One region of the Pontibacter sp. CAU 1760 genome, then DNA from elsewhere that is predicted to be linked to it. Evidence: riboswitches for the same ligand, from Rfam matches in the RefSeq annotation. Region 1 holds a riboswitch; each other region holds the start of a gene.
What was found. A riboswitch is a leader RNA that binds a small molecule or an ion and turns the genes downstream of it on or off. The one in region 1 is predicted to bind S-adenosylmethionine.
Positions count from the first base shown of each region.

Region 2: it holds a riboswitch for S-adenosylmethionine, as region 1 does, so the genes downstream of both, ACXYMU_RS18190 (O-acetylhomoserine aminocarboxypropyltransferase/cysteine synthase family protein) here and ACXYMU_RS06230 (phosphoadenylyl-sulfate reductase) in region 1, are expected to answer to the same signal.
Region 3: it holds a riboswitch for S-adenosylmethionine, as region 1 does, so the genes downstream of both, metH (methionine synthase) here and ACXYMU_RS06230 (phosphoadenylyl-sulfate reductase) in region 1, are expected to answer to the same signal.

Region 1 covers NZ_JBTLRL010000003.1:362,997-367,354, forward strand. The annotation lists gene ACXYMU_RS06220 (sulfate adenylyltransferase subunit 1) at 1-973, opposite strand, end outside; gene cysD (sulfate adenylyltransferase subunit CysD) at 975-1,883, opposite strand; gene ACXYMU_RS06230 (phosphoadenylyl-sulfate reductase) at 1,966-2,685, opposite strand; SAM riboswitch class I at 3,024-3,127, opposite strand; gene ACXYMU_RS06235 (hypothetical protein) at 3,372-3,923, opposite strand.
Region 2 covers NZ_JBTLRL010000016.1:21,043-25,400, forward strand. The annotation lists gene ACXYMU_RS18180 (hypothetical protein) at 1-110, opposite strand, end outside; gene metX (homoserine O-acetyltransferase MetX) at 446-1,498, opposite strand; gene ACXYMU_RS18190 (O-acetylhomoserine aminocarboxypropyltransferase/cysteine synthase family protein) at 1,511-2,836, opposite strand; SAM riboswitch class I at 3,098-3,205, opposite strand; gene ACXYMU_RS18195 (phosphoribosylaminoimidazolesuccinocarboxamide synthase) at 3,660-4,358, shown strand, end outside.
Region 3 covers NZ_JBTLRL010000007.1:10,723-15,080, reverse strand. The annotation lists gene ACXYMU_RS11205 (ribonucleoside-diphosphate reductase small subunit) at 1-819, opposite strand, end outside; gene rplU (50S ribosomal protein L21) at 1,441-1,752, shown strand; gene rpmA (50S ribosomal protein L27) at 1,822-2,091, shown strand; SAM riboswitch class I at 2,402-2,509, shown strand; gene metH (methionine synthase) at 2,561-4,358, shown strand, end outside.

The DNA of each region.
Region 1 (4,358 bases):
CCTTGCTGTTCATCCAGCATACCAGCGCCTCAAACTCTTTGGTTACATCCAGGTCTTCTTCCTGCTTCACAATCACGTCGCCACGGCTGATGTCCACGTCGTCCTCGAGCTGCAGTACCACCGATTGCGGCGCAAAAGCTTCCTCGATCTCCTTGCCCCCCAGTTCAACAGATTTCACCGTAGAGGTCTGGCCTGAAGGCAATACCACCACTTTGTCGCCTTTGCGGTAGATGCCGCTGATCACTTTGCCCGCATAGCCACGGTAGTCGTGGTGCTCGTGGGTATGAGGCCGGATAACGTACTGTACCGGGAAGCGGGAATCCTCCAGGTTAAAGTCCTGCGACACGGGCACCTGCTCCAGGTGCTCCAGCAGGCTCGGGCCCTGGTACCAGTCCATCGAGCCGGAACGGTCCACGATGTTGTCGCCTTTCAGGGCGCTCACCGGTATAAACGTGATGTCCTTAGACGTCAGCTTCTTCGAGAACTGCTTATAATCCTCTACAATGCGGTTGTATACTTCCTCATCAAAGCCCACCAGGTCCATTTTATTGATGCAGATCACCAGGTGCGGGATGCCCAGCAGCGAGGAGATGATGGAGTGGCGGCGCGTCTGCTCCTGCACCCCGTGGCGGGCATCCACCAGAATGATGGCCAGGTTGGAGTTGGAGGCACCTGTCACCATGTTGCGGGTATACTGGATATGGCCCGGCGCGTCCGCGATGATGAACTTGCGCTTCGGCGTGTTGAAGTACTTGTACGCTACGTCAATCGTGATGCCCTGCTCGCGCTCGGCCTTCAGGCCATCCGTCAGCAGCGACAGGTCCACCTGCCCGTCCTCGTTCACGCGGCCCGAGCTCTCGATTGCCTCGAGCTGGTCGATGTAAATCTGCTTGGTGTCGTACAGCAAACGGCCTATCAGCGTGCTCTTTCCATCATCTACGCTACCTGCAGTAATAAATCTTAATATATCCATCTTAAAAGTATCCTCCTTTTTTACGGTCTTCCATAGCGGTTTCCGATAGTTTATCATCAATGCGGGTAGCGCCGCGCTCACTTATCTTTGATTCCACGATCTCAGCGATCACACTGTCGATGTCGTAAGCCACCGACTCTACGGCAGCAGTACAGGTCATGTCGCCCACGGTGCGGAAACGTACCTGACGGGTGACAATCTCCTCTTCCGGGTCGCGGTGAATGAAACTGGAGGTAGCCATTAGCTTTCCGTCGCGCACCAGGCACTCGCGCTCGTGCGTGAAGTAGATGTTGGGCAACTCTATTTCTTCGCGCTTGATGTAGTTCCATACATCCAGCTCCGTCCAGTTACTGATCGGGAAGGCGCGTACGTTCTCGCCCAAAGAGATGCGGCCGTTATAGATGTTCCACAGTTCCGGGCGCTGGCGTTTGGGGTCCCACTGGCCAAACTCGTCACGCACCGAGAAGATGCGCTCCTTGGCACGGGCTTTCTCCTCGTCACGGCGTGCGCCACCAATGCAGCAGTCAAAGCCAAACTCCTCGATCGTTTCGAGCAGGGTATAGGTTTGCAGGCCGTTACGGCTGGCATAGCGGCCGGTTGGCTCCGAGAGGTTCTGCTTTTTGATGGTGTCCTCCACGTGGCGCACCACCAGTTTTTCACCCAATTTCTCAGCCAACTGGTCACGGTAACTGATTGCCTCCGGAAAGTTGTGCCCCGTATCGATGTGCACGAGCGGGAATGGGAACTTGCCAGGGCGGAATGCCTTCTCGGCCAGGCGCACCAGGGTAATCGAGTCTTTTCCGCCTGAAAAAAGGAGTGCCGGTTTCTGAAACTGGCCAGCTACCTCGCGCATGATGTGGATGGCTTCTGCCTCCAACTGGTCGAGGTAATCTAGATATCTCTTTGTCATCTTTATAAGTTAGAGAGTTAGAAGGTTAAAGAGTGAACATGCTTCAACTCCTGATTCGTAACTCGGAATTCGTAATTCATAATTATCGTGCGTGCAAGCCGCACTCTTTCTTGCTGTTGCTTTCCCACCACCAGCGGCCAGCCCGGAAGTCCTCGCCCGGGGCCACAGCGCGTGTGCAGGGCGCGCAGCCGATGCTCACAAAGCCTTTGTCGTGCAAGGGGTTATAAGGGATGTGCAGTTCCTTTACCGCTTCGCGCACACCTTCAAAAGTCCAGTCGAGGAGCGGGTTGTATTTAATCATCTGGAAGCCCGGATCATACTCCAGCAGCTTCAGGTCCTGGCGGGCATCAGACTGCTCTGCCCGGATGCCCGTGATCCAAAGCTTTACGCCCTGCAAAGCCCGCTTCAGGGGTTCTACCTTCCGGATGTAGCAGCACTCTTTGCGGTTCTCGACGGAGTTGTAAAAGCTGAGCGTGCCTTTCTCTGATACCAGTTGCTCAACCGCCTCGTGGCGCGGGAAGAAAACCTCAATCTTCTTGCCGTAGTGCTCGTTGGTTTTGTGCAGCAGGTTATACGTCTCGTTGAATAGGCGCCCTGTGTCCAGCGAGAAAACCCGGACCGGGAGGTTGTGCTCAAAAATAAAATGGGTGATGAGTTGGTCCTCGATGCCCAGGCTAGAGGAGAAGGCAATCTGGCCCTCAAACTCGGCAGCTAGCAAGGTAAGGCTCTCTACAATGCTCTTGCCTTCTAACTGGGCAAGCAAAGCCGGCACCTGGGTTTCTAAAGCTACTGTTTGGCTCATGTATTTACTATAAATTCTATAGAGATTATCTTACAAAAAAAACAAGAAAGGCTCCCGAATGCCGCGTGTTTTAATAAGGATTGTTTTAGTTTGTTGAGAACTACGCAAATTAATGATGCGCAATTTACTCAAAAAAATCAGCTTATGAAAAATGAGGGAGAGCCGCAGGGTAGGGCGGAGTGCTTAAGCGCGTTAACTGAAATCTCAGATCGGCTTGTTAGCACTGCATAAAACAGCAACAACAACAATTGGCTTTGGTGAAAGCAGGCATTGACTCGGCAGTAGGGCCGTGTAAAACAAAGGAGGTGGTGTTGATTGTTGTTTGCATTGTCTTATTCAATTTATATGTTCCTGCCGCAGCAGGATAGGATTTGGCACCTTCCCGGTCGGGTGGTTGCCAGAGGGTCACGGAGCCTATTCTCTCGCCTCTTCTTTATAAATTTGACTGACGGTTAAGTCAATTGGTATTAGAATTACAAATTTAGTGTAATATTTTGTTAAATGCCTAATGGGCAGGTGAAAATATATTCACAACCCTTTTTCGGGTTGTCACCGGCTAGTATAACATCCTGCTATGCGGAAAGTTCAACGGAGCCACTTACGGCAGGTATAAACACAACATGCCGGCCCAGCCCAATCAGGTAAAATGAATGTATGCAGGAGAATGGAACTGGCTGAATGATGCCTTAGACTGGCCAGTGCTTCGGTAGCTTTGCCTTGGCTGCCTGGGGTGGTGCGATGCGTTCGTGTAGCTGCTGCAAAATGTAATTAACGTCCTCTGCATACTCAATGTAAAAATCCTCATGTACATTGCTTAGCTTCTGCAGCACAAACTGCATGCGCTTGATCAGGTAATCCTGCAGCGTTTGGGCGCGGTAAAGATGCGCCACGATAAACGCATGGTGGGCTTGCAGGAAACGACGCAGCAGGAGCAGAGTCAGTTGTATTTCCCCTTCCTTGTCCTTTGTGTATTTTACATGGCGTGTAATCTCAGCATTCAGGACGCGCATGTCCATCATCAGGTATCCGGGCGAGTATGGGTCAAATTCCGCCTGCGTGTTGATAGCGGCCATCAGTTGCTCGCGTCGTTCCTGCAACGTATCACCTTGCTCTACCAATTCATACTGTAGCCGTTGGCAGAGGGCATCGTCCTTTTTCAGTAACCGGAAAAGGAGTTTGTCCTTTTCTGTATCCGGCAGGCTGCTGATCGCTTTCTTGAATTCGGGGGACAGTTGCATCGTTTGAATGTTGGTTAGGGGGTTAGCTGGGTATGGTGTCCTCTGCACAATGCGTGAAGAATCAAAAACGGTCTTACGGTGGCAGGGGTTGTATTGTAAGGGCAAGGTTACATGTGCGCGAATAAATAGGGCTCTTGTCTAAAGTAAGTTCTTAAACCTGTGTTTTGCAACAGCTTCGCGTCTGTGACGCATTAACTGGACCTGTGGTACGAATTTACCCTTGCAAAATCTTCAGGTTCGCCCGCACCCAAAGCCCATCAAAGGATAACGCTCTCAAGGGTATTAGCTTGCAAAAACAAGACTGGTCTGGATGTATGCTATGGCCTAAGGTAGGTGTTGGCAGCGACATTAGCCACTTTGCTATGGCAGGGTAAGCGTTTTTAGTGATTTTATATTTTATTTTGTTAAATATTTAAAATTATGTTTTAATAAGCG
Region 2 (4,358 bases), on a different contig from region 1:
GGTCCGGCTTTAACGTTCCGAATGGGTGCTGGGCCATCCTGGCGGCACGAAGTAGAAAGAAAAAGCAGGAGCGCAAAGCATATAAAAGCAGGTAGGGTAAATCTTTTCATATCCGTACAAATTATATCGCTGTCATATAATTATTGTACGGGCAATCTTGGTTTAAAGCTGAAAGAGAATTAGTTAATATAACTAATTTTTTAGATTAACATTTTGTTAATTAAAAGTTCCATTTCTAATGAAATGTTCTGAGTCAAGACACAGAGCTTACCCCTCAAACATAAACAATTAAAGCTCAGCTGGTTGACCCTAAAACTAAGTATTCTGTACTTAAATTTAATGTGGTTCTGTGCTTAGATCATTTTACCGACCCACCCAGTCTTTGATACCTCCAATTCGCAGCCTTCCTACTTAGCTATCATTCCAGGTTCAACGCTATTACTTACTAGTGCTCATACCTTACCGCTTCAATTTGCTCCGCGTCCTGGTAGAACTGGGCAATAGCGTCTTTCAACTGCTCGAACTCTACCAGAAATCCATCGTGGCCGTAGTTCGACCGAATCAAGTGAAAAGTGGAGCCACGCACGTGCTCATGCAGGAAACGCTGCTCTTCTACCGGGAACAACAAATCCGATTCAACCCCAACAAAAAGGCTGCGTGCTTTGAGCTGGCTTAAGGCTTTTTCCAACCCTCCGCGGTCACGACCGACATGATGCGAGTCCATGGCTTTGGACAACAGCCAGTATGTATAAGCGTTAAAGCGCTTCGAGAGCTTTTCGCCTTGATGTACCTGGTAGCTCGATGCCCTGAAATTATCAGTGATGCTGTTGCCGGGCTCCTGCTGGGTGGCCAGGTAGGTATCGTAATGCCTGTAAGAAAGCATGGCAATGGCGCGGGCCGTCTTTAATCCTTCCAAGCCAGCTGTGTCCGTATCGGTCTCCCAGCTCGGGTCTTGCCGGATAGCCATCCGCTGGGTTTCGTTGAAGGCGATGCCCCACGGTGAATGCCTCGCGTTAGAAGCTACGTGCACCAGCCGCTCGAACACTTCCGGACTCTGCAAGGCCCACTCCAGCGCCTGCTGTCCGCCCAAAGAGCCGCCAATGAGGGTATGGACCTGCTCAAACCCGAGTTCCTGCCGTAGCAGCTCAAAAGCAGCCACCACGTCGCGGTTCGTCAGCTGTGGGAAGGTATGGTAATAAGGTGTTCCTGTTTCCGGGTTAATGCTCAACGGGCCTGTAGAGCCGTAGCACCCGCCTAAAGTGTTGGCACAGATCACAAACCAGTCCTGCGGATCATAAAGCTTTCCCTCGCCAAACAGGTCGCACCACCAGTCGGTAAAATCCGAATTCCCCGTTAAGGCATGGCATACCCACACAATGTTATCACGCTGCGGGTTTAGTTGGCCGTATGTGCTATAGGCAAGCTGAAAGCCGGGAAGTTTCCTCCCCGACTCTAGCTCAAATGTATGATCGTACTCAAATATGTGCTGTGTTGGCATAGTCTATAATAATTAGGCAGCTGGCTCGGGCTGCTTCTCTTTTACCTTGGCAAAAGCTTGTTCAAAATCCGCTTTGATATCGTCGAGGTGCTCGATGCCTGCAGATACGCGCAGCAATGTTGGCTCTACTCCTGCGCTTAACTGCTCCTCACCGGAAAGCTGCTGATGGGTGGTGGAGGCCGGATGGATGATCAGTGTCTTGGCGTCGCCTACGTTGGCCAGGTGGCTAACCAGTTGAAGGCTATTCACAAACGTTTCTGCCTGGTGCTGCTCACCTTTCAGTTTAAAGGAAAGTACGCCGCCGAAACCCCGCTTCAGGTATTTTTTGGCGAGCGTGTGGTACTTGCTGCTCTCCAGGCCAGGATAGTTCACCGACTCCACCAACTCATGCTGCTCCAGCCACTGAGCTAAAGCCAGCGCGTTCTCTACTGTTCTGTCCACGCGCAGGGATAGCGTTTCGAGGCCCTGCAATAACAGGAAGGAGTTGAAGGGGCTTAAGGCCGGACCGAAGTCGCGCAAACCCTCTACGCGGGCACGTATGGCAAAGGCGATGTTACCGAATGGGCCGTCTGATCCGAATACTTCCCAGAATTTCATGCCGTGGTATCCTTCCGATGGCTCAGAGAACTGCGGAAACTTTCCGTTGCCCCAGTTAAAGTTACCACCGTCCACGATCACACCACCGATGCTGGTACCGTGGCCGCCAATCCACTTGGTAGCGGATTCTACCACCACATTCGCGCCGTGCTCCAGCGGGCGGAAAAGGTAACCGCCCGCACCGAAGGTATTGTCAACTACCAGTGGCAGGTCGTGCTTGCGCGCCAAAGCGGCTATCGCCTCAAAATCCGGAATATTAAAACGCGGGTTGCCAATTGTCTCGACATAGATGGCTTTGGTCTTTTCGTCAATCAACTGCTCGTAGCTTGCTACCTCGTCGTTCTCCGCAAACCGCACTTCCACACCCAAGCGCTTAAACGACACCTTAAACTGGTTATAAGTGCCGCCATACAAAAACCTGGTGCTCAAAAAGTTGTCTCCGGCAGCTACAATGTTGTTGAGCGCAATAAACTGCGCTGCCTGCCCCGATGCCACTGCCACTGCCGCTACGCCTCCTTCCAGTGCCGCCACGCGCTTCTCAAACACATCCGTGGTCGGGTTCATGATCCGGGTATAAATGTTTCCGAACTCTTTCAGGGCAAACAGGTTAGCCCCATGCTCCGCGTCCTTAAAGGTGAAAGAGGTGGTCTGGTAAATCGGTACGGCGCGCGACTGTGTGGTAGGATCAACTTCCTGGCCGGCGTGCAACTGCAGTGTTTCGAAGTGTAATGGCTGTGACATGGTTGTTCAGTTTTGGGTTGTGGATTACAATTTAGATTCGGTAAACGCGATGTGCGTGGGTACGTAGTGACGGCAATCGTTTTGTTGCCGCGGTAAATGATGGAGGTCTTGCCTGAATTAGCAACAACAGCCCGGCAAGTTGCGCATGGGCATGGCAGCGTACCAAACAGGGGCAGCAAAACAGGCAAGCCCTGGCCTGGCTGCGGGTATAGACGAGAATAAGTAATGCGAAGAATGGATTTCCCTTTTCATATTCGTATCAATTTATATTCATCCGGATGTTCCGGAATCAGGAATTAGCACCTTAACCGCGGTAGTTAGGTTGCTAGAGTTTCACAGAGCCTGTCTCTCCACTCTTCTTTATAAATCAAAATCCGAAGGGATATTTGACTTGATGTTGCAATTATAAGGCGCTGAATAAACAATTCCAAATTAATCAGCCTTTTTATAATGAATTTCATAATACACCCTACCTCTCTTACGTTACCAAGTTCATCGGATCATGGGCATAGCACTGTCTGCAAAATTTCAATTTCGAGGCATTAGTAAATCAAAAAAGCCGAGCTGATAATTATGCCCGGTACTCCTCCTGTACACGCATAATCAAAAGCACATCATTTATATGTACAAACACATATTCAATATAAAGTACAATTTATAGGTGTATAAATATAAAACTTTGTATATATTTAGGTAGTATCTTAACCTATGCTTGATGACGTTACAAAAGCCTGCAGTATAGCTTGTGGAATGTGAAGACATATTTGTTTCCTTGCCCATAAAATATAATTACCTTTACCCGTCTATCAAAAACACTCACTCGATGGAGGCAATCAAAGAAACCAACTTCTCTTTTCCCGGACAGACCGGATTTTACAAAGGCAAGGTGCGCGACGTATACTATTTCGACGAACAACTGGCCATTGTTGCCACCGACCGTATTTCAGCATTCGATGTGGTACTGCCACGCGCCATACCTTACAAAGGGCAGGTGCTGAACCAGATTGCCAGCCTCAACCTGGCGGCCACGGCAGACATTGTGCCTAACTGGGTACTCTCTACGCCGGACCCTAACGTGACCATTGGCTACCGTTGCGAGCCTTATAAAGTGGAGATGGTGATCAGGGGCTACCTGGCTGGCCACGCCTGGCGCGAATACAAGGCCGGCAAGCGCAGCGTGTGCGGCGTCAGCTTGCCAGACAGGCTGCGCGAGAACGACAAACTTCCGGAGCCTATCATCACGCCGACCACAAAAGCAGATGAAGGCCACGACGAGGATATTTCCAGAGAAGAAATTTTGGCGAAAGGCCTTGTTTCAGAGCAGGATTATATTATATTAGAGCAGTATACGCGGGCGCTTTTTGCCCGCGGCACAGAACTTGCAAAACAACGCGGACTGATATTGGTTGATACCAAATATGAGTTTGGCAAGCACCATGACAAGATATACCTGATCGACGAAATTCATACCCCCGACTCGTCCCGCTACTTTTACAGCGAAGGCTACCAGGAGCGGCAGGAC
Region 3 (4,358 bases), on a different contig from region 1:
GATCTTGCCGCAGCCTAACTCCAGCAACAGGCGGTCAGCCACAAACTCGATGTATTGGTTCATCAGCTTTGAGTTCATCCCGATCAGGTCTACCGGCAAAGCGTCTGTTACAAACTCCTGCTCGATGCTAACTGCGTCGCGGATGATTTCCTGCACGCGTGCCTCAGGCAGTTTGTTCACCAGCATCTTATAAAGCAGGCAGGCAAAGTCGCAATGCAATCCTTCATCGCGGCTGATGAGCTCGTTCGAGAAGGTTAAGCCCGGCATCAGGCCACGCTTTTTCATCCAGAAGATAGAGCAGAAAGAACCAGAGAAGAAAATGCCTTCCACCGCTGCAAAAGCGATCAGGCGCTCTGCAAAGTTCTCGCTCTCGATCCACTTCAAGGCCCACTCGCCTTTTCTGCCTACCGCCGGAACGGTCTCGAGTGCATTGAACAGGTGGTCTTTCTCGCTTTGCTTTTTTACGTAGGTATCAATCAGCAACGAGTAGGTTTCTGAGTGAATGTTCTCCATCATGATTTGGAAGCCATAGAAGCAACGCGCCTCCGGAATCTGCACCTCGTTCATGAAGTTCACGGCCAGGTTCTCGTTCACGATGCCGTCAGAGGCCGCAAAGAAAGCCAGCACGTGGCTAATGAAGTGGCGCTCGCCGTCGTTCAGGTTCTCCCAGTCTTTCAGGTCCTGACCCAGGTCTATCTCTTCGGCGGTCCAGAAGCTGGCTTCTGCCTTCTTATACATTTGCCAAACCTCATCATTCTGAATCGGAAACAAAACGAAGCGGTTGGGATTCTCTTTCAGTATTGGCTCCATATCATTCATAATATATTGTGTTAAGTTTGTTGAAGAGCATTTGCCCTCAGAACATATGACCGGATGAATATGTTTAGCGAAAGCTTTACCGGCGATTATCTAGACTTCAAATATAGAGAATTGAACTTGAAATGCGGGGTTAAAGTTGTTCAATTTATGCACATCCTCTCAGTTGAAAGCCTGGGCCGTTTTTAGCCTAAATTCACATAGTTATCCACACTGCCAGCCGTCTATATAATCAACCTAAAATATTGAAATGTATGTATATAGCCTGCCTGGGAGGGGTTTTGGCAGTTGTAAATGTGTGTAACTCTGTGGATAGCAACACAAGAGTAAAGGAAAGCTAAAAGCGCACATATCTGCGCAGCGCCGACCCCTTGAGATACAAATTTTGGTGCAATTTGTGGAAAATCATAAGAATCCTGTTTGAGTGTAAATCATTGGTGTGTAACTGGTTGCGAGCGTTATTCACAAGCATGTAGATTTGTGTCGGAGATATCAACAAAGTTATCCACGGATGTGGGTAATGTTTGGGTGCAATGCACGAACAATTTGTGGCACAAGCCGTTGCATTTATTGAATAAGTGCCGTACCTTTGCGCACTAAACTTTTAAATATACATTGAAGCTGATGTACGCAATTGTAGAAATCGCAGGTCAACAGACCAAAGTAGAGAGCGGCAAGTTCATCTACGCTAACAAGCTTTCCGGCAATGAGGGTGACGCCGTTGAGTTCGCCAATGTTCTTCTTACTGATGATAACGGCACTGTTACTTTGGGTGCTCCTTTCGTAGAAGGTGTGAAGGTGGTAGGTAAAATCCTTACCAGCACTGTGAAAGGCGACAAAGTGATCGTTTTCAAAAAGAAGAGAAGAAAAGGATACAAGAAGAAGAATGGCCACCGCCAGCACTTCACCAAGGTCCTGATCGAGAGCATTGGATAAGCAGTAAGAAGAAATTAACGTGAAAACTCTTCGGGATCAGTCCTCTGACCCGGATTAAATTTTAAGAAAATGGCACACAAAAAAGGAGCAGGTAGTTCTAATAACGGCCGCGAGTCGCATTCTAAACGACTTGGTGTTAAAATTTACGGTGGCCAGGATATCATCGCTGGTAACATCATTGTAAGACAAAGAGGCACTGCCCACCACCCAAGCACAAACGTGGGTATGGGTAAAGACCACACGCTTTTCGCCCTGACGGACGGTATCGTTCAGTTCAGAAAAGGAAAGAAGAACCGTTCTTACGTTTCTGTACTTCCTAAGGTAGAGGCAGAAGCTTAGTAACAACATTGCACTGCCTCGGCAGTCAGGGAAAGGGATGCGCAAGCGTCCCTTTTCTTGTTTATGCTGATCTGCAAAAGACTTTCAAAAGCCGGAATAGCCTTCTTGTGTACTCTCAGGCTTTTTGCTGCCTGATCCTGCAGAAGCTGCACAACCAAAGGGAAGCACACTGTCATAGAACAAGACCAAGGCCTGTCTGAGGTCAAATACCAGGCAGCAAAACGCTCCTGTCATTTCGATTTTGTTAAGCAACGTGACATTTTATAGCAACTTAATTCGTTTTTGTGCGGATATAGTGTTAATTTGCAGCTTCTTATCAAGAAAGACCGAGGGATAGGGCCCTACGACGTCTTAGCAACCTTGTAACAGCTTGGTGCTAATTCCCTTCCGGAGCATATGTGGCCGGAGAAGATAAGATTGAACCCCTCCCGCAGGTGTCCTTCTTGATAAGCCGAACGCAGACAGACTTATGAGAAGAAAGACGACACCGACAATGACAAATCACCCCATACATACACTATTAAAAGAGCGTGTGCTCGTGCTGGATGGCGCCATGGGCACCATGATTCAGCGTTACGAACTGACAGAAGCTGATTTCCGTGGTGAGCGCTTTGCCAACCACCCCAGCGACCTGAAAGGCAACAACGACCTGCTCTCTATTACCCGCCCCGATATCATCAAAGCCATACATGCCGAGTACCTGGAGGCAGGTGCCGACATCGTGGAAACCAATACCTTTAGCGGCACCAGCATCGCTATGGCCGATTACCATTTGGAGGAACTGGTGTATGAGCTGAACTATGAGTCGGCGAGGTTAGCACGCGAGGCAGCAGACGAGATAGAGGCGCGTATACCGAACCGTCCGCGTTTTGTAGCCGGTGCTATTGGCCCGACAAACCGCACGGCTTCCCTATCGCCAGATGTGAACAACCCCGGCTACCGCGCCATTACTTTCGACCAACTGGTGGAGGCGTATTATGAGCAGGTGCGCGGTCTGGTAGATGGCGGCGCGGATTTGCTGCTGGTGGAAACCGTATTCGACACGCTGAACTGTAAAGCGGCGCTTTTTGCCATCCAGCAGTTTGTGCAGGACGGCGGCAAGGAACTGCCCATCATGGTGTCCGGTACCATTACCGATGCCAGCGGCCGCACCTTGTCTGGCCAAACGGTGGAGGCCTTCTGGAACTCCATCTCGCATGCGCCTATCCTGAGCATCGGCTTTAACTGTGCGCTGGGTGCCCGCCAACTTAAAACACACATCCAGGAGCTTTCCCGCATCTCTAATTCCTATATCAGTGCCTACCCGAACGCCGGACTGCCGAACGCCTTTGGTGGCTACGACGAAACCGCGCAGCAAATGGGTGCTGTGGTGGAAGAATACCTGAAAGAAGGCCTGGTCAATATATTAGGCGGTTGTTGCGGTACCACACCGATGCACGTAAAGGTCATCTCAGACTTGGCGCAGCGGTATAAGCCACATGTGCCGTCAGAAGTGGCCCCTTATCCGCGCTACAGCGGCCTGGAGCCGCTCACCGTAACGCCGGAATCACTTTTCATCAACGTGGGGGAGCGCACCAACGTAACCGGTTCCAAGAAATTCTCCCGCCTGATTGTGGAAGGCAAGTTTGAGGAGGCTTTGTCGGTGGCGCAGCAGCAGGTAGAGGGCGGCGCGCAGATCATCGACGTAAATATGGACGAAGGTATGCTGGACTCTGAGGAGGCCATGACCAACTTCCTCAACCTGATTGCCTCAGAGCCTGAGATCTCCAAACTGCCCATCATGATCGACTCCTCGAAGTGGAGCGTAATCGAGGCGGGGCTGAAATGTGTGCAGGGCAAGTCAATCGTTAATTCTATCTCGCTGAAAGAAGGCGAAGAAAGCTTTATAACCCTGGCGCGCAAGGTACACCAGTATGGCGCAGCGGTGGTGGTGATGGCGTTTGATGAGCAGGGGCAGGCAGATACCTTTGCGCGGAGAATCGAGATCTGTGAGCGGTCTTACCGCATTCTGGTGGATGAAGTAGGCTTCCCGCCACAGGACATCATTTTCGACCCGAACATCCTGGCTATTGCCACCGGCATCGAGGAGCACAACAACTATGCCGTGGATTATATCGAAACGGTAAAGTGGATCAAGGCTAACCTGCCGCACGCCCTCATCAGCGGTGGCGTGAGCAACCTGTCGTTCTCGTTCCGGGGCAACGACGCCGTGCGCGAGGCCATGCATACCGTGTTCCTGTATTACGCCGTGCAGGCAGGCATGGACA